Regions from separate parts of the Variovorax sp. PDC80 genome, predicted to be linked through region 1. Evidence: riboswitches for the same ligand, from Rfam matches in the RefSeq annotation. Region 1 holds a riboswitch; the other holds the start of a gene.

Evidence for each region. A riboswitch is a leader RNA that binds a small molecule or an ion and turns the genes downstream of it on or off. The one in region 1 is predicted to bind glycine.
Region 2: it holds a riboswitch for glycine, as region 1 does, so the genes downstream of both, gcvT (glycine cleavage system aminomethyltransferase GcvT) here and BM109_RS35685 (D-amino acid dehydrogenase) in region 1, are expected to answer to the same signal.

What each region holds. Positions count from the first base shown of each region.
Region 1 is NZ_FOWG01000017.1:98,757-108,830, reverse strand. It holds gene BM109_RS35710 (hypothetical protein) at 9-2,438, opposite strand; gene rfbC (dTDP-4-dehydrorhamnose 3,5-epimerase) at 2,507-3,055, opposite strand; gene rfbA (glucose-1-phosphate thymidylyltransferase RfbA) at 3,052-3,951, opposite strand; gene rfbD (dTDP-4-dehydrorhamnose reductase) at 4,001-4,891, opposite strand; gene rfbB (dTDP-glucose 4,6-dehydratase) at 4,888-5,958, opposite strand; glycine riboswitch at 6,210-6,327, shown strand; gene BM109_RS35685 (D-amino acid dehydrogenase) at 6,416-7,723, shown strand; gene BM109_RS35680 (FIST signal transduction protein) at 7,746-9,026, opposite strand; gene BM109_RS35675 (PhaM family polyhydroxyalkanoate granule multifunctional regulatory protein) at 9,067-9,849, opposite strand; gene BM109_RS35670 (aminotransferase-like domain-containing protein) at 9,921-10,074, opposite strand, start outside.
Region 2 is NZ_FOWG01000005.1:451,419-461,492, forward strand. It holds gene BM109_RS17795 (FAD-dependent oxidoreductase) at 1-1,258, shown strand, start outside; gene BM109_RS17800 (amidohydrolase family protein) at 1,263-2,606, shown strand; gene BM109_RS17805 (alpha/beta hydrolase) at 2,603-3,562, shown strand; glycine riboswitch at 3,585-3,668, shown strand; glycine riboswitch at 3,689-3,795, shown strand; gene gcvT (glycine cleavage system aminomethyltransferase GcvT) at 3,811-5,010, shown strand; gene gcvH (glycine cleavage system protein GcvH) at 5,094-5,465, shown strand; gene gcvP (aminomethyl-transferring glycine dehydrogenase) at 5,541-8,453, shown strand; gene BM109_RS17825 (Crp/Fnr family transcriptional regulator) at 8,479-9,210, shown strand; gene BM109_RS17830 (alpha/beta fold hydrolase) at 9,153-10,074, opposite strand, start outside.

The sequences.
Region 1 (10,074 bases):
TCGGCTCCTCACTCTCTGAACGACACACCCGTGACGGTGATCGGCGCCTCGGTATGGCTCGTGGCAAAGACACTTCCGGCCGCGGCACCTGCCGGCGGCTGCAGCTCCCAGACATGCGTCTGCGACCTGTCTTCGCAGGTGAACAGACGGATGCTCGCCGACAGGAAGCGCTGTGACTTGTCTTCCCAGTTCACCTGCAGCCGCCCCTGCGTGGGCGCCCCGCTGCATTCCGCGGTCACGGCGAGCCGGTAGCGCCGCCCGGGCGATACCTCGACCCGCTGCGTGCCGGGCGTGCTCACCGTCACCACCACGCGCTCCCGCGCTTGGCGCTGCTCGGGACGCGTGAAGGTCCAACCCTCGCCCGTGGAAAAGTCGGTGTTCTTCAAGAGTTCGGTGCTGAACCGGTAGTCCGTCTTCAGCTTGCGCAAGGCGACGTCGCCGAAGGACAGCACCAGGTCGGACGCCGCCTCGACGCGATCGCGCTGCGCACGGGTTTTCCAATGCGCATCGAGGATCAGATAGTCGACCGAGCGCCGGGCGAGCACCTGGCCGAGCTTGTCGACGGTATCCGCGGCCACCACGTCCGCCTCGAAGCCCCGGTTGTACCAGCTGACGTGCAGTGCATCGCTGTTCAGGCCGGCCGCCAGCAGGTCCGAGAAGAAAGCCACCGGGCTGCGATGGACATTCAGCCGGTTGGCGAGTTCGACTGCGTTGCGGATCGGCAGCCACTCCGCCAGGTAGGAGTCCCGGCCCTCCTCGCTGAGCAACGGCTTCAAGGCGATGTCCCCGTAGTAAGTCGCCGAGCGGATGAACACGAGGTTCAAGCCGATCACGGCCACGGCCGCGAAGCCGAAGGCCCAGCGCATCGGCACTGCCATCGCCGGCCCCACGCCCGCGGTCATCGCCACGCCGAAGGCGGCCGCCAGGCAGACGAAGGCGGGAAATACATAGCGCAGATAGGCGATCGAATGAAAAGTCAGAACGATCGAACTCAGGCCGACCAGCACCAGCGCCAAGGCGCGCCAGCGGCGCTGCCATGCCAGCAGCAACAGGCAGGGCACGAGCAGGATCAACCACTGAAAGCCGCTCGCGCCCGGCTGCGCCTCGAGAAACTTGACGCTGTTGAAGGTGATGTCCTGCAGGGCGTTCCAATGCAGCCCCTTGGTCCATCGCGGATCTTCGAAAGGCAGCGTGGACCACAAGGGCGACTTGAACACCTGGTTGAGGTAGGGAAACATCGGGTTTCCGGTCCGCGCCCAGGCGACGGCATAGGGCAACCCACCGATGAGCGCCATCGCGCCGACACCCAGCGCAACCGGCCTGAGGGCCTTCCGATGTCCCCAGCCCCTGAAGCCCGCAAGAAACAGCAGCAGGAGCGCCGGAAGCAGGGTCAGCGTGATCGCCTTGGCCGCCAGCGCGGCACCGAGCAACACGCCGGCCGCCAGCGCACCATCCCGCTCGCGTCCGACAACGCGCAGCAAGGCCAGGACGCCTGCAGCGGCGAACGCCGTCCAGACTGACTCGATGTAGAGACTGCTGGTTTCGAGTAGCGCGAGCGGCGTGCAGAGGAACAGCAGGCTGCTCCAGCGCGCGCAGCGCACGCTGGCCCCAGCCCACAGCGCCATGTCGCGAACCACGAAGGCGCTCGCGAGGATGAAGCACAGGTTGATCAGGCGTGCACCGCGCTCGCCAGCAAGCATGTGGCCGATGGCGAACATCCAGTCGCCCAGCATCGGCAGCAACGCCCATGCATAGGTGCCGATATCGAAACCCCAGGCACGACGCTCAAGCAATTGCGTCGGAATGAAGAGATGCGTGGCCAGCGCGTCATGCCCGATCTCCGGCATCAACGCCAGCGCGAAATGGGCCAGCACCGTGCCGGCGATCAGCAGTTGCACGAATCCGCCGGATCCGGCGTGCATCGCTGCCGCCCGGCGCAGGGCGCCCAGCATCTCGAGCGCGCTGCGGCGGCCGATGGTCAACGGCACGGCCAGGCCCAACGCGTATACGCCCGGATAGTTGAGCGGCAGCCACGCCCAGAGACCCACGATCGTGCCGCCGACCGCGGCACCCACGAGGAAGCATCCGACAGGCTCCTGATACGGCAACGGCACCTTCGCCAGGCGCAGCAATCCGCGACCGATCACGCAGGACGACAACACGAACGCCAGCGCCGCCGCCAACGGCCAGATCGCACCGCAGAACAACGCACCGGCAACGACGATCGCACCCAAAGCCGCGAAGCGATGGATGCGCAGCCAGCGCGCGATGGCTTCGGTCGCGAGTGCGCCACCGCCGATCAGGATGGCATAGGGCCGCAACGCATCCCACGACACCACGGAGTGCCGGGCCCAGTCGAGCCGCTGCAGTCCGATGACTGCGGCTGCCATGCCGGCCAGCAGGCTCGCGAGCACGAGCCCCTGGATCGGCAGCCACACGGAGGACTGGCCCTGGATTGAATCGCGCTCGGGCCGGGAAGCGTCGACGGAGGTCGGCCGCCCGCCCATCACTCGAACAGTTCCGCCCGCGTCAAGGCAGCGCCGGCCGCGTCCTTGGCCGACAGCTGCGGCGGTGCGCCGATATCGGGCCACCCGATGCTCAGATCCGCATCATTCCATTGGATGCAGCGCTCATGCGCCGGCGCGTAGTAGTCGGTCGTCTTGTACAGAAACTCCGCCGTCTCCGTCAACACCAGGAAGCCATGCGCGAAACCCGCGGGCACCCACAGCTGCTTGTGGTTGTCCTCGCTGAGTTCCTCGCCCACCCACTGACCGAAGGTCGGCGACGACCTGCGGATGTCCACCGCCACGTCGAACACCGCGCCGCGCACGCAGCGCACCAGCTTGCCCTGCGGCTGCTGGATCTGGTAGTGCAAACCGCGCAGTACGCCCTGGGCCGAGCGCGAATGGTTGTCCTGCACGAACTCGACGTGGCGCCCCACGGCCTCGTCGAAGGCCTTGCCGTTGAAGCTCTCGAAGAAGAAGCCGCGCGCGTCGCCGAACACCTTCGGCTCGATGACGAGGACTTCGGGAATAGCGGTGGGCGTGGCCTTCACGAGCGCACCTCGTCCTTCAGCAGGCGTTGCAGGTACTTGCCGTAGCCGCTCTTGGCCAGCGGCGCGGCGAGCTTCTCGAGCTGCGCGGCATCGATGAAGCCGTTGCGCCAGGCGATCTCCTCGGGACACGCGATCTTCAGGCCCTGGCGATGCTCGAGCGTGGCGATGAACTGGCCGGCCTCGAGCAGGCTCTCGTGCGTGCCGGTGTCCAGCCAGGCATAGCCGCGCTGCATGATCTGCACGTTGAGCTGGCCGAGGTCGAGGTAGGCCTGGTTGACGGCAGTGATCTCGAGTTCGCCGCGCGCGCTGGGCTTGACGGCCTTGGCGATGTCGACGACCTGGTTGTCGTAGAAGTAGAGCCCCGTCACGGCATAGCTGCTCTTGGGCTCGAGCGGCTTCTCCTCGATGCTGCTGGCCTTGCCCTGCGCATCGAAGGCCACCACGCCGTAGCGCTCGGGGTCGTGCACGTGGTAGGCGAAGACGGTCGCTCCCTTTTCCTGCGCATCGGCGTCGGACAGCAGGTGCACGAAGTCGTGGCCGTAGTAGATGTTGTCGCCCAGCACCAGCGCGCTCGGCGAATTGCCGACGAACTTGTCGCCGATGATGAAGGCCTGCGCCAGCCCATCGGGACTGGGCTGCACGGCGTACTGCAGGTTCAGGCCCCACTGGCTGCCGTCGCCCAGCAGCTGCTGAAAGCGCGGCGTGTCTTGCGGCGTGCTGATGACGAGGATGTCGCGCATGCCGCCGAGCATCAGCGTGCTCAGCGGGTAATAGATCATGGGCTTGTCGTACACCGGCAGCAGCTGCTTGCTGATCGCGAGCGTGGCCGGATGCAGCCGCGTGCCCGAGCCGCCGGCCAGGATGATGCCTTTGCGCTGCGTCGTCTGGATGGTCATCGTTGGTGTCTCTTCTCTTCGGATGTCGTGTTCGGCACGGATGCCGGACTCAGAGGATCTCGCGCAGCATGCGCGCGACGCCGTTCTGCCACGGCGGCAGCACCAGCCCGAAGGCGGCCTGCAGCTTCGAGGTGTCGAGGCGCGAGTTGTGCGGCCGGGTGGCCGGCGTGGGAAAGGCGCTGGTGGGTACGGCCTCGACCTGCTGCGGCCCGGCCTTGAGCTCGACGCCGGCCTGCTGCGCGAGTTCGAGCACGTAGCGCGCATAACCATGCCAGGAGGTTTCGCCGCCCGCGATCGCGTGATACAGCCCGGCCTTGGACGGGTCCTGCAGGGTGGCGCGGATGGCATGGGCCGTGATGTCGGCCAGCAGCTCGGCACCGGTGGGTGCGCCGAACTGGTCGTCGATGACGGTCAGCTTGTCGCGCTCCCTGGCCAGCCGCAGCATGGTCTTGGCGAAGTTGCCGCCGCGCGCTGCATAGACCCAGCTGGTGCGAAAAATCAGGTGCTTCGTGCAGTGCTGCGCCACCAGTTGCTCGCCTTCGAGCTTGGTGCGGCCGTAGACGCTCAGCGGCCCGGTCGCATCGTCTTCCTTCCAGGGCGTGCTGCCGCTGCCGTCGAAGACATAGTCGGTCGAGTAGTGGACCATCAGCGCGCCGATCTCCTGCGCGGCCTGCGCCACCACGCCGGGCGAGGTGGCGTTGAGCTTGCGCGCGAACTCGGGCTCGCTCTCGGCCTTGTCGACGGCGGTATGGGCGGCGGCATTGACGATCACGTCGGGGCGCACCTGCCGCACGGTGTCGGCCAGCTGTTCGGGCCGGCTGAAGTCGGCGTGGAAGTCGGTGCTGTCGAAATCGAGCGCGACCAGTTCGCCCAGCGGTGCGAGGCTGCGCTGCAGTTCCCAGCCGACCTGTCCGCCCTTGCCCAGCAGCAGCAGCTTCATGCGGGGGCCTTCGCGTCGTACTGCTTCTCGACCCAGGCGCGGTAGGCGCCGCTTTGCACGTTGCGCACCCAGTCGCCGTTGGCGAGGTACCACTCGACCGTCTTGCGGATGCCGGTGTCGAAGGTCTCGGCCGGCTTCCAGCCGAGCTCGCGCTCGAGCTTGCGCGCGTCGATGGCATAGCGGCGGTCATGGCCGGGGCGGTCGGTGACGTAGCTGATCTGCTCGGCATAGCCCTTGCCGTCGGCGCGCGGACGCAGCCCGTCGAGCAGCGCGCACACGGTCTTCACGATCTCGATGTTCGGCTTCTCGTTCCAGCCGCCCACGTTGTAGGTCTCGCCGAGCCGGCCCGCTTCGAGCACGCGGCGGATCGCGCTGCAGTGGTCCTTGACGTAGAGCCAGTCGCGCACCTGCATGCCGTCGCCATACACGGGCAGCGGCTTGCCGGCCAGCGCGTTGACGATCATCAGCGGGATCAGCTTCTCGGGGAAATGGAAGGGGCCGTAGTTGTTCGAGCAGTTGGTGGTGAGCACCGGCAGGCCGTAGGTGTGGTGCCAGGCGCGCACGAGGTGGTCGCTGGCGGCCTTGCTGGCCGAGTACGGGCTGTTGGGCTCGTACTTGTTCTCCTCGGTGAAGGCCGGGTCGGTCTTCGAGAGCGAGCCGTAGACCTCGTCGGTCGACACGTGCAGGAAGCGGAAGGCCGCCTTCTGGTCGGCCGGCAGCGCGTTCCAGTAACCACGCACCGACTCGAGCAGTCGGAAGGTGCCGAGCACGTTGGTCTGCACGAAATCCTCGGGGCCGTGGATCGAGCGGTCCACGTGCGATTCGGCCGCGAAATTGACCACCGCGCGCGGCTTGTGCTCGGCCAGCAGGCGGTCGAGCAGCGCGCTGTCGCCGATGTCGCCCTGCACGAAGACATGGCGCGGATTGCCCTTGAGCGAAGCCAGGGTCTCGAGATTGCCGGCGTAGGTGAGCTTGTCGAGGTTCACGACCGGTTCGTCGCCTTGCGCGATCCAGTCGAGGACGAAATTGGCGCCGATGAAGCCGGCGCCGCCGGTAACCAGGATCATGGAGTCCTCTGTGCTGTGAATTGGAGTGCCGCTTGGTCGAAAGCCGCGCTGGCGCGGCAACTGCGGATTATCCCATCTGCCTGCAAGGCCGAATCCCGGGGTTGGCCGGTGCCCGCGGCCCGCCTACAATCGCCACCCATTGCAGGAGAGCGGGCCGCATGCATCGCGCAGGCAGCCCCACCGAAGGCGCAAACTCCCATAAACGCTCAGGTCGGCTCCACGCTTCGCGCGGGGCCTGTACTGCAACCACTGAAACGCCGTCTGGAGAGCCAGCACATCGCCCATCGCGGCCGTGCTGCGCCGAAGGAGCAAGTCCGCTGCGAGGTGCAGCGGATGAAACTCTCAGGTACCGAGGACAGGGGGAGCGGCAATTGGACGGCCGTCCGGTTGCGCGCTATCTATTCAGTAGCACGACCTTCACGCCGTTCAAGCGCTTCGACCTCGAAAGGTACTTGAAATGCGCGTGATCGTATTGGGCGCCGGCCTGCTCGGCGTGACCTCGGCCTACTACCTCCAGCAACTCGGCCACGACGTGACCGTGATCGACCGGCAGGCCGCCCCGGCCGCCGAAACCAGCTTCGCCAACGGCGGCCAGATCTCGGTGAGCCATGCCGAGCCCTGGGCCAATCCCAGCGCGCCGCTCAAGGTGCTGCAGTGGCTGGGCAAGGAAGACGCCCCGCTGCTGTTCCGCATCCGCGCCGACATGCGCCAGTGGCTCTGGGGCCTGCAGTTCCTGCGCGAATGCACGCCCGCGCGCACGCGCCACAACATCGAGCAGATCGTGCGCCTGGGCACCTACAGCCGCGACACGCTGCAGCAGCTGCGCCGCGACACCGGCATCCGCTACGACGAGCGCACGCAGGGCATCCTGCACTTCTACACGACGCAAAAGGAGTTCGACGGCGCCCTCGCGCCCGCCGAGCAGATGCGCGCGCTGGGCTGCGAGCGCCAGGTGATCTCGGCCGACGAGGCCGTGAAGCTCGAGCCCGCGCTGGCCCACATCCGGCCGCAGCTGGCCGGCGCCACCTACACGGCCGAGGACGAATCGGGCGACGCCAACCGCTTCGCGCGCGAACTCGCGCGGCTCGCGGCCGAGGCCGGCGTGAAGTTCCTGATGAGCCACACCGTCACCGCGCTGCGCGAGGTGGGCGGCGCGATCGATCACGTCGAGGTCACCGATGCCGAGGGCCGCTTCCAGCGCATCCGCGGCGATGCCTTCGTGATGGCCATGGGTTCGCTGAGCCCGCTGCTGGCGGCACCGTTGGGCATCCGGCTGCCGATCTATCCGGCCAAGGGCTATTCGGTCACGCTGCCGGTCAAGGACGCGAGCAAGGCCTACCAGGTCTCGCTGACCGACGACGAATACAAGCTGGTGTTCTCGCGCTACACCTCGGAGTCGGGCGACCGCATGCGCATCGCCGGCACGGCCGAGCTCAACGGCTACGACCGCGACCTCAACGGCGTGCGCTGCGAAGCCATCGTGCGCCGCGTCGAGCAGTTGTTCCCCGGCGCCGGCGACACCGCGCAAGCCCAGTTCTGGACCGGCCTGCGCCCGGCCACGCCGAGCAACGTGCCGCTGATCGGCCGCACGAAACTCGCGAACCTCTACCTCAACACCGGCCACGGCACGCTCGGCTGGACCCATGCCTGCGGTTCGGGCAAGTCGATCGCGCGCATCGTGAGCGGGCTGGCGCCGGAGGTGGATTTCGCGTTCGCGGGGATGCCCAGGGGCGTTGCGGGCATCGCCCAGCCCGCGCTGGGCTGAGCCTCCAAAGCAAGGCGGACGCTCAGTCGTCCGCCGTGAACACCGTCAGCACCCCGGTATAGCCATACACGTGGTGCCGCGCGATCTCGCCCGCGGCGAAGAAGCCGACCAGCGGCACGTCGCCCAGCGCATGGCGCACGATCTGCAGCTCGGCGCCGGGCGCGCCGAAGTGCGGGCCGCCGCGGCCCGAGCAGCTCACGTAGACGGCGCCGGCGATGCGCCGCGCGGGATGCGGCGCCGCCTCGGCCTCGCCGGCGGCGACGGCGCGCGCGGTGGCCAGGGTCTGTTCCTCGGGCTCGAGCTCCTCGCGGATCTCGGCGCAGATGCGCATCAGGTCGGCGCGCGCGGCCTGGGCGTTGCGGCGGCAGAAGCTCAGGCGCATGCCGGCCTCGGCCACGTCGGCGATCGCAATGCCGCGGCGCGTGGGGTCGAGGCCGATGATGTGGCGCACCAACACGTCGGCGCCGAGGTCGCCGGTGCGGCGGATGCCGTCGCTGCCGGCATCGACCAGGCCCACCAAAGTGGCGCGCACGGCCTCGATGGCTTCCTGCGGCCGCTCGAGCGAGACCTGCAGGTCGGCCAGCAGCACGTCGAGCGCGGGCTCGCCATCGAGCTGCAGCACCAGGTTGCCATCGGCCTCGGTGATCTCGCGCTCGCGCGCGCTGCCCGAGCGCAGCGGCTGGCAGCCCTGCGTGACGCGCGACACCAGCCGCACGCCCTCGCCGAACACCACGCCCGACAGGCCGCCCGAGAACACGCCGCCGGCCGCGCCCTGGCCGCGGATGTTGCCGTTGCCGCCGACCGCGAACTGCAGCGCGCCGCCGCGGCCCGACGAGAGGCCGCCGAACAGGTAGCCGGTGTCGGTGCGCCCGGCCATCTCGCCGATAAGCTCGGTCAGGTCGGGGGTGGCGGGGTCGGCATGCACCAGCGCCGTATGGGCCTCGAAGCCGCTCATCTCGGAGCTGGCCAGCGGCGCCACGCCCGAGAACACGCGGTACTGGTCGCTCGGCAGCGCGCAGAGCATCAGGCTCAGTCCGGGCTCGTCGAAGTACTCGGCATTGTTGGCCGACACGCCGATGCCCACGGTGCCGGCCCAGTCGGTCACCTCGGGCAGCTCGGCGCTCAGGTGGTCGAGGATCTCCTGCGCATCGACCGCATAGTGATCGGTGATGTAGAGCAGCCCGAGGGTGGGTGCCGAGGCGTAGTCGGGCAACGCCATCTGCGCGCGCAGCTGGGCCAGCACGAGGCCGGCCGCCATGCGCCATTGCGGATGGGTGGCGTGACCGGAGGGAAACAACTTCATCGTGCCAACCTGCTTCGTTCGATGTTCAGGACAAGGCGGCTCAGCGTCGGCCGCCCGTTCGCTTGCGGGCCGCGGGCGCCGCGGCCGGCTTCTTCGCCGCCGGTCGCTTGGCGGCCGTCGAGGCCTTGCGGGGGGTGGACTTGCGCGAGGCGCTCGCGGTTCCCATGGCCTTGCCGACGGCGTCGGCCAGCGGCTGGGTCACGGCCGGCATCTTGAGCTGGGCCGCGTCCTGCAGCGCGGTGCTCGCGATCTGCTGGAACTGCTCGGTCAGCGAGCCCCACCACTTGAGCGGGTCGACCGCGCCGCCGGCGGCATCGCCCGTGGCGGACTTCGAGGCGGCCTTGGCGGCCGGCCTGGCCTTGCGGCGCGGCGGCGGAGCCTCTTCCTCTTCGTCCTCCTCCTCGTCGAGTTCCTCTTCGTCCTCGAACTCGACCTCGGGTTCGGGTGCCGCGGCCGGCGCGGCGGCCGGCGCCGGGCTGACCGCAGCGGCCGCCGCATTCGCCTGCCGCGTGAACACGCCCGCGAGGTCCTCCATGCGCACGTTCATGCCGCGCAGGGTGGAAAGCGTCATCTTCTGCACCTCGAGCGCCTGGATCGTGGCCTTGAGCGCGTGGCCGTTCTGCTCGAGCCAGTACTGCACCGTCTTGAGTTCCTGGATGCGCTTGTCGACCTCCTCCACGCTCATGGTGGGCGCCACCCAGCTCGCCAGGCTCGGGATGCCGGGCACGGAACCGGCGCCGCTCGCGCCGGCCGCGAGGTTCTTGAGGAAGTCGAAGCCGGGTACGAACTGGCTGAAATCGAAGGGTTGGCTGGCTTTGTTCATGCGGCAGGTCTCCGGTCTGGCGGGCGTTGTGCTGCCAGCTTACTCCAAGGCAGGGCCCGCCCCGCCCCGGATCAGAGCTCGTCGCGCGTCTTGGCGAAGACCTTCCAGAAGCTCGCGTCCTGCGAGCTCGCGAAGTTGATGCGCATCAGCGTGGTGGGCGGCCGGCGCGCATGGAACAGCGAGCCCGGCGCCAGCAGGTAGCCCTGGTCGAGCATGCGCTGGGTC
Region 2 (10,074 bases), on a different contig from region 1:
GTCGATCGAGTGGGAGCACCTCGACACCCGCTTCGGCTTCACGCTCGGGCTGCCGCAGAACATGACCGAGGAGATCCTCTGGGACTGGGCGGCCGACAGCGGCGCCGAGCTTCGCCGCGGTGCCGAGGTGCGCTCGGTGCGGCAGGACACGGAGGGCGTGGAGATCGAGGTGGCCGCCCCATCGGGCGCGACATCGACCCTGCGCGCCAGCTACCTGGTGGGCGCCGACGGCGGCCGCAGCACCGTGCGAACCCAGTGCGGCATGCCCTTCGAGGGCCACTCGGGCACCTTCCGCGGCATCGTGATCGACGCCGAGCTCCGCGCGCCCTGGCCCGGCGGGCGCACCGGCGCCGACAACGAGATGGGCTGGGTGCGCGGCTATGCCTTCGGCGAAGGCATCACGCGCTTCAACATCGTGCACCGCGACCGCCGCCATGCGACCAAGGACGAGCCGGTGACGCTCGAGGAGGCGAAGCAGTGCCTGCGCGACGTGCTCGGCAGCGACTACGGCATCGAGGGCTTCCGCTGGGCCTCGCGCTTCGACGACCAGATGCGCGCGGTGCCACGCCTGCGCCAGGGGCGCGTGTTCCTGGTCGGCGAGTCGGCGCGCATCCACTACCCGGCCAGCGGCGTTGGCATGAACTTCTGCCTGCAGGATGCCTTCAACCTGGGCTGGAAGCTCGCGAACGTCGTCACGGGCGTGGCCGACGAGGCCACGCTGGACAGCTACGACGCCGAGCGCCTGCCGGTGATGCATGCGCTGCTCGAGAGCGTGAAGGCGCAGTGCGTGCTGCAGTTCAATTTCGAGCCCGATGCGGTGGCGCTCAAGCGCCGGCTCGCGCGGCACATCATTCCGCTGCCCGAGGTGCAGCGCCAGTTGGTGCTGGAGCTGTGCGGCCTCGAACAGCCCTACCCCGGTCGCGCCGGGGAAGCCGATCGCCACCCGCTGGCCGGCCAGCGGCTGCCCGACTTCGACCTCGTCACGCGCGAAGGCCGCTCGGTGCGCGTCGCCGAGCTGCTGCGCGAACGGCGCTTTTTGCTGCTCGATCTCGAAGGCAACTCGCGCCAGTTCGAATCGCTGGACCTGAAGGGCCTGCCCGTGACCCTGCTGCCGGCCCGCGTGGCGCATGTGCCGCCCGCCATGCGCGGCGTGCAGGCGATGCTGGTGCGGCCCGATGCCTATGTGGCCTGGGCGAGCGCGGACGTGGCGCGCGCCGCCGAGGTCGAGGACGAACTCTCGCGCTGGATGAGGAGGTGATGCGATGAAGAACGACGACAAGCCACTGCTGATCGCGGGCGGCTGGGTGCTGAGCATGGACCCGGCCATCGGCGAGCTGCGCCACGGCGACGTGCTGATCGAGGGCGAGCGCATCGTCGCGATCGCGCCCAGCATCGATGCCCCCCAGGCCGAGCGGATCGAGGCGGACCGCATGATCGTGCTGCCCGGCTTCGTCGACACCCATCGCCACACCTGGCAGAGCTGCGTGCGGCATCGCTATGCCGACATCGATTCGCAGGTCTACTTCGCCGAGATGCTGGGCGCCAAGGGCGCGGCCTACCGGCCCGAGGACGTCTACACCGGCACCTTGCTGGGCGCGGTCGCGGCGCTCGACAGCGGCATCACCACGATGCTCGACTGGTCGCACGTGCAGAACAGCCCCGAGCATTCCGACGCGGCGATCGCGGCGCTGCGCGACGCCGGCATCCGCGGCGTGTTCGCGCACGGCTGGCCGCTGGTCGACGGCGCCTCGTGGATGTTCGGCAGCGAGCGCGGCCATCCGCAGGACATCCGGCGGCTGCGCGAGCGCTACTTCTCGAGCGACGACCAGCTGCTCACACTCGCGATGGCCGCGCGCGGCCCCGAGATGGCGCGGCGCGAGACCTGGCTCGGCGACCTGCGACTGGCGCGCGAACTCGGCATCCGCTCGAGCATCCACATGGGCGCCTACGCGCGCAACGCCGCCGTGCGCGGCATCGCGCAGATGCACGAGGCCGGCGTGCTCGGCGACGACCTGACCTTCGTGCACTGCTGCTGCTCGCACCACGACGAGTTCTCGATGATGGCCGACGCCGGCGTCAGCGCCTCGCTCGGCGTGCACTGCGAGCTCAATGCGCAGGGCATGGGCGACATCCCGTTCGACCGGCTGCTGGCCGTGGGCATCCGGCCCAGCCTCAGCGGCGACACCGAGACCAAGTGCGCGGGCGACATGTTCACGCAGATGCGCCATGCCTTGGCCTATTACCGCTCATGGATGGGCGGTGGTCATTCGAAGACGAAGAACGCCCCGGCGACGCTGGGCCTGCGCGACGTGCTGGGCTTCGCCACCCTGGCCGGCGCGCAGGCGAACGGGCTGGCGCACAAGGTGGGCTCGCTCACGCCGGGGAAGCAGGCCGACGTGGTGCTGATCCGCGCCGACGACCTGAACCTGGCGCCGGTCTCCGACGCGGTGGGCGCGGTGGTGCTGGGCGCCCATCCGGGCAATGTCGACAGCGTGTTCGTCGCGGGGCGGGCGGTGAAGCGCGACGGTCGCCTGCTCGATGTGGACCTCGATCGGCTGCGGCAGCGCGCGGCGGACTCGCAGGCCTATGTGCTGGGGCTGCAATGAGCGCGCCGCTCGATCCCGAGCTCGCGACGATCGTCGCGGCGATACGCGCGAACAAGGCACCGCCGCCGTTCTCGGGCACGCCCGCCGAGGCGCGCGAACGCATGCGCCGCGCGGTGATGGCGGCGCGCGAGCGCACGACGCTGCCGGTCGTGGCTTCCACCGAGGACCGCGTCGCCGAACACCAGGGCCTGCGCGTGCCGGTGCGGGTCTACCGGCCCGTCTCTACCGAAGCGGTGTTGCCGACCGTGGTGTTCCTGCACGGCGGCGGCTTCGTGCTCGGCAGCGTCGAACTGATGGACGACATCGCGCGCAAGCTCTGCCGCGACGTGGAAGCCGTGGTGGTCTCGGTGGACTACAGGCTGGCGCCCGAGCACCCGTTCCCGGCCGCGCACGACGATGCCCTGGCCGCGACCCGCTGGGCGCTGGACCAAGCGGAAATGCTCGGCGGCGATCCGTCCCGGGTCGCCCTGGCCGGCGAGAGCGCGGGCGCCAACCTGGCCGCCTGCGCCGCGCTGGCGCTGCGCGGCCAGGCACGGCCGCTGGCGGCCCAACTGCTGGTGGTGCCGGGCCTGGACATGGCGCGCGACGTGGCCGCGATCGAGGTCCGCGGCATCGACTACCCGATGCTCGCGCCCGCCGACCTGCGCGAGATCGCCCGGCTCTGCATGGGCGCCTCGGCCCACCGCGCCACCGAGGTGCCGCCCTCCCCGCTGCGCGCGGCGGAGCTCGCGGGCCTGCCGCCGACCCTGATCGCCGTCGCCGGCCACGACCCGCTGCGCGAGGAAGGCCTGGCCTATGCGCACCGGCTCGAGGCGGCCGGCGTGCCGACCCGGCTGCTGCGCTTCGACGACATGTTCCACCCCTTCTTCGGCTTCTTCGCCCAGTCGGCCGCCGCCGGCCGGGCCCACGACGCCATCTGCCGATCGCTGTCGGACCGGCTGCGCGGCCGCGGCTGAAGCGGCCCGCAATCCACTACACTCGCCCGGGTCAGGAGAGAGCCCCGCACGGGGCCGCCGAAGGCGCAGGGAACCCCCGAACGCTCAGGCAAAAGGACTGACACAGCGCCGGCCTTCGCGGGACGGCGTTTCCTTGCTGGAGAGAGGCCGGTGCCGCAGGCGCCCGGTCCACCGAAGGAGCAAACCCCGATCGTGGGGCGAATCTCTCAGGTAAAGCGGACAGCAGGGGTGGCCCCATGGCGCGAGCCATGGCATTCGATTGCTGCCCCCAGGAGTGCCCCGTGGCTGCTTCCGCCCCCGAATCCGAACTGCTCAAGACCCCGCTGCACGCGCTGCACCTGGAACTCGGCGCCCGCATGGTGCCCTTCGCCGGCTACTCGATGCCGGTCCAGTACCCCGCCGGCCTGATGGCCGAGCACAAGCACACGCGCGAGGCCGCGGGCCTGTTCGACATCTCCCACATGGGCCAGCTGCGCCTGTCCGGCCCCGACGCCGCGGCCGCCTTCGAGACCCTGATGCCGGTCGACGTGATCGACCTGCCCGCGGGCAAGCAGCGCTACGGCCTGCTGCTCGACGACCAGGGCGGCATCCTCGACGACCTGATGTTCTTCAACGAAGGCAACGGCTCGCTGTTCGTGATCGTCAACGGCGCCTGCAAGGTGGCCGACATCGCCCACATCCAGCAGAGGATCGGCCAGCGCTGCCAGGTGCAGCCGCTGCCCGAGCAGGCGCTGCTCGCGCTGCAGGGCCCGCAGGCCGCGGCCACGCTGGCGCGGCTGTCGCCCGGCATCGAGCGCTTCGTGTTCATGACCGGCGGCGCCGTGCAGATCGGCGGCATAGCCGCCTTCGTCACGCGCAGCGGCTACACCGGCGAGGACGGCTTCGAGATCTCGGTCGCCGCGAAGGACGCCGACGCGCTGGCGCGGCTGCTGCTGGCCCAGCCCGAGGTCAAGCCCATCGGCCTGGGCGCGCGCAACTCGCTGCGGCTCGAGGCCGGCCTGTGCCTCTACGGCAGCGACATCGACACCAGCACCACGCCGGTCGAGGCCTCGCTCAACTGGGCGATCCAGAAGGTGCGCCGCACGGGCGGCGCGCGCGCGGGCGGCTTCCCCGGCGCCGAGAAGATCCTGGCCCAGCTCGTGGCCGCCACCGGCGCCGCTGGCCACCTCGACCACGACACCCTGAAGCGCCGCCGCGTCGGCCTGGTCGCGCTCGAGCGCATCCCGGTGCGCGACGGCACGCCGCTGCAGTCCTTCGAGGGCCAGGACATCGGCCAGGTCACCAGCGGCCTGCTGGGCCCGACGGCCGACCGGCCGGTCGCCATGGGCTACGTGGCCACCGCCTTCGCCGAGCCCGGCACCCGGGTGCAGGCCATCGTGCGCGGCAAGCCGGTGCCGATGGAGGTCTCGACCCTGCCCTTCGTGCCGACGCGCTACTACCGCGGCTGACGACCGGACATCCGGCGGACCGCCGTCGCGGCTAACCTACGCCCCGGCATCGGCCACTTTTTATCCACGAGGAGTTTTTCAACATGAGCATCAAGTACACCAAGGACCACGAATGGGTGCAGGCCGAGGGCGGCAACGCCACGGTCGGCATCACCGTCCATGCGCAGGACGCGCTGGGCGACGTGGTCTTCGTCGACCTGCCCGAGGTCGGCAAGAGCTTCGCCCAGGGCGATGTCGCCGGCGTCGTCGAATCGGTGAAGGCCGCGGCCGACGTGTTCATGCCCGTCTCGGGCGAGATCACCGAAGTCAACGAAGCCCTGCGCGCCGATCCCTCGCTCGCCAACAGCGCACCGCTGGCCGAAGGCTGGTTCTTCAAGGTCAAGCTGTCCGAACCGGCGCAGCTCGACGCGCTGATGGACGAAACCGCCTACGGCAAGTTCGCCGAGGAATCCTGACCCCCTGAAACCGGATGGCCGGACGCGAAGGCTCGCGTCCGGAAGTCCGCTCCCCCTTCTCTTCCCCCGCCCGCCATGCCCACCCCCGCCGCCCTGCCCACCCTGCAAGAACTCGAGAACGCCGAGGAATTCATCGCCCGCCACATCGGCATCGATGCCGACGACGAGGCGCGCATGCTGCCCGTGATCGGGTCGGCCACGCGCGCCGAACTCATCGACGGCATCGTGCCCGCGGCGATCCGGCGCAGCAAGCCGATGCGGCTGCCGGCACCGGCCACCGAGGCCGACGCGCTGGCCGAGCTCAAGGCGATCGCGGCGAAGAACAAGGTGTTCCGCAACTTCATCGGCCAGGGCTACTACGGCACCCACACGCCGGGCGTGATCCTGCGCAACATCCTCGAGAACCCGGCCTGGTACACGGCCTACACGCCCTACCAGGCCGAGATCTCGCAGGGCCGCATGGAGGCGCTGGTCAACTTCCAGACCATGGTGTGCGACCTCACGGGCATGGCGATCGCCAATGCCTCGATGCTCGACGAGGCCACCGCGGCCGCCGAGGCGATGACGCTGGCCAAGCGCAGCGTCAAAAGCAAGAGCAACGTGTTCCTGGTCTCGGGCGACTGCCATCCGCAGACCATCGAGGTGGTGAAGACCCGCGCCGCGCCGCTGGGCATCGAGGTCAAGGTCAGCACCGCCTCGGAAACCCTGCCGCACCTGATGGCCAGCGGCGAATTCTTCGGCGTGCTGGCGCAGTACCCGGCCACCACCGGCCACGTGCACGACCTGCGCCCGCTCGCGGGCCACGCGCATCAGTACGGCGCGGCCTTCTGCGTCGCGGCCGACCTGCTGGCGCTGACCCTGCTCGCGCCGCCCGGCGAATGGGATGCCGACATCGTCTGCGGCACCACCCAGCGCTTCGGCATGCCGCTGTGCAACGGCGGCCCGCACGCGGCCTACCTGGCCTGCCGCGACGATTTCAAGCGCTCGCTGCCGGGCCGCCTGGTCGGCGTGAGCGTCGACACCCATGGCCGCCCCGCCTACCGCCTCGCGCTGCAGACGCGCGAGCAGCACATCCGGCGCGAGAAGGCGACCTCGAACATCTGCACCGCGCAGGTGCTGCCCGCGGTGGTCGCAAGCATGTACGCGGTCTACCACGGCCCCGACGGCCTCACGCGCATCGCGCAGCGCGTGGCCGCGCTCACCGCCATCCTCGCGCGCGGCCTGGCCCAGATGGGCCGCGAGCCGGTCAACGAGACCGCCTTCGATTCGCTGACCATCCGCACCGGCGACGACACCGCGAAGATCCTCGAGCGCGCGCAGGCCGCCAACGTGAACCTGCGCCAGCGGCTGCAGCAGCACCTGGGAATCTCGCTCGACGAGACCAGCACGCGCGCCGACGTCGAGACCCTGTGGGCGCTGTTCGTGCCCGCCGGCACGCCGATGCCGCGCTTCGAGGAACTGGCCGCCAACACCGCGCCGCGCATCCCGCAGGAACTGCGCCGCGCGAGCGCTTTCCTCTCGCACCCGGTGTTCAACACCCACAAGAGCGAGACCGCGATGCTGCGCTACATCCGCAGCCTGTCGGACAAGGACCTCGCGCTCGACCGCAGCATGATCCCGCTGGGCAGCTGCACCATGAAGCTCAACGCGACCAGCGAGATGATCCCGATCACCTGGCCCGAGTTCGCGAACATCCATCCCTTCGCGCCGGCCGAACAGCTGCAGGGCTATGCCCAGCTCGACGCCCAGCTGCGCGCCTGGCTCTGCGAGGCCACCGGCTACGCGGGCATCAGCCTGCAGCCCAATGCCGGCTCGCAGGGCGAGTACGCGGGCCTGCTGGCGATCCGCGCCTTCCACGAAGCCAAGGGCGAGGGCCACCGCAACATCTGCCTGATCCCCTCGTCGGCGCACGGCACCAATCCCGCGAGCGCGCAGATGGTGGGCCTGCAGGTGGTGGTGACGGCCTGCGACGCGCAGGGCAACGTCGACCTCGACGACCTCAAGCGCGCCTGCGAGAAGCATGGCAAGAACCTGGCAGCGGTGATGATCACCTACCCGAGCACGCACGGCGTGTTCGAGACCCGCGTGAAGGAGCTGTGCGAACTGGTGCATGCGCACGGCGGCCGCGTGTATGTCGACGGCGCCAACATGAACGCGCTGGTGGGCGTGGCCGCGCCGGGCGAGTTCGGCGGCGACGTGAGCCATCTGAACCTGCACAAGACCTTCTGCATCCCGCACGGCGGCGGCGGCCCGGGCGTGGGCCCGGTCTGCGTGGTCGAGGATCTCGTGCCCTACCTGCCGGGCCATGCGACCGCGGGCGTGTCGGGCCATGGCGTGGGCGCCGTGTCGGCGGCGCCGCTGGGCAATGCGGCCGTGCTGCCGATCAGCTGGATGTACTGCCGCATGATGGGCGCGAAGGGCCTGCAGGCCGCGACCGAAACCGCGATCCTCAGCGCCAACTACATCAGCGCGCGGCTCAAGGACCACTACCCCACGCTGTACGCGAGCCCCAACGGCCACGTCGCGCACGAGTGCATCCTCGACCTGCGCCCGCTCAAGGACACCAGCGGCGTCACCGCCGAGGACGTCGCCAAGCGCCTGATCGACTACGGCTTCCATGCGCCCACGCTGAGCTTCCCGGTGCCGGGCACGCTGATGGTGGAGCCGACCGAGAGCGAGCCGCTGGCCGAGCTCGACCGCTTCATCGAGGCGATGATCGCCATCCGCGGCGAGATCCGCCGCATCGAGGAAGGCGTCTGGCCGAAGGACGACAACCCGCTCAAGCACGCGCCGCACACGGCCGCGAGCCTGCTCGGCAGCGAATGGGGCCACCCCTATGCGCGCGAACTCGGCGCCTTCCCGCTGGCCGGGCTCAAGGACGCCAAGTACTGGCCGCCGATCGGCCGCGTCGACAACGTCTACGGCGACCGCAACCTGTTCTGCAGCTGCGTGCCCGTGGGCGAGTACCAGGAAACCGAAGCGGCCTGATCCGCGACGGGCCGCCGGACGCCGCATGGACCCCGGCGAGATCGCCTCGCTCAAGTCGCGCTGGCGCGGCTGCGTCTGGGCCCACACGCTGAGCGACGACGAGGCCGAAGTGCTGCTGCCGCAGCTGCGCTTCGTCGAACTCACCGCGGGCCAGGCCATCTGGCACCGCGGCGATCCGGCCGAGCACTGGGTCGGCATGGGGCGCGGCAGCATGAAGCTGTGCACCACCTCGGCCTCGGGCAAGCCCGTGACCTTCATGGGCCAGGCCTTCAGCTGGGTCGGCGAGGTCGAGCTGATCCGCAACGAGCCTCGCTTCTGCGACGCGGTGGCGCTGTCCGACGCGGTGGTCATCAAGATGCCGAGGGCCGCCTTCTTCCACCTGCTCGACGGCAACCGCGCCTTCAACCGCTTCGTGCTGCAGCTGCTGAGCGAACGGCTCACGCAGTCGATGGCCGTCACGCTGTCGGACCGCACGCTTGACCCGGTCGCCAAGGTCGCGCAGAGCCTGGCCTCGCTGTTCAGCCCGGCGGGCTTTCCGCCGCGCTCGCTCGAGCTGCAGGTCTCGCAGGCCGAGCTCGCGCTCTACTGCAACATGTCGCGCCCGCGGCTCAACGCGGCGCTGCGACGGCTCGAGGCCGAGGGCCTGCTCACCCTCGGCTACCAGGTCGTGACCTTGCGCGACCTCGATGCGCTGCGCGCCTACCGCGCCGCGCCCTCGGCCGCGAGCGGCAGCCACACGCGACCCGAGACCGCATAGGCGTTGTCGCCGACGATGCCGGCCACCGGCGCGCCCGACGCGGGCGCCCAGACGTACTGCGCATGGGTGGCGAACAGCGCCACGCCGAGCTCGTCGCCGGGCCGCAGGCGCGCGGCCACGCCGCCGAGCGCGATGCGCTGCCGCCCCGGCGGCGCGGGCACCACCTGGTCCGACAGCAGCATCAGCTCGCCGTTGCGGCGCAGCGCGAGCCCCACCAGCGCCACGCCGGGTCCGCCGCCCGCCCGCACGTCGAGCTCGGCCTCGGGCACGCCGGCCAGCACCGCGCCATGTGGTGCATCGGCGGGCAAGGGAACGAAGACCGGTGCCGGCAAACCGGCGCGCACCTCGGTCCGCGCGAGGGCTGCGCCCGACTGAGCCGCGATCGGCGCCGTGCCCTCGAAGGCCGTGCCGTCGTCGAGCGCGATGCAGAGCTGTGGCACCGAAGGCGCGGACGGCTCGATGTCGCGCAGCTTGGCATCGAGCCAGCCGAGCATCGCGTCCATGGCATCGACGCTGCCGCAGCGCGCCGGCTTGTCGCGCTGCCCCGCGCGCGGATTCACATGGCCCGAGCGCAGCACCATGAGCCGCACGTCGCCGCCGCCGGCCTTCAGCTGGCGCCAGTTGCGCAGGCCCTCGTCCATGTCGAACAGCACGTCCTCGCTGGCCTGCACCACCAGCGCATCGACGCGGCGCGACGGCTGCCCGGACCAGCTCAGGCCCGAGGGCCCGTGCGCCTGGTAGGCATCGCGCAGCCGCTGCGCATCGGCGCCCATGTCGTTCCAGGCCCAGGCACCGGGCTTGGGCGCCGTCTCGCACAGCGGCCGCAGCAGGCCGCCGTCGCGCACCTTGCCGCGCTGCGCCATG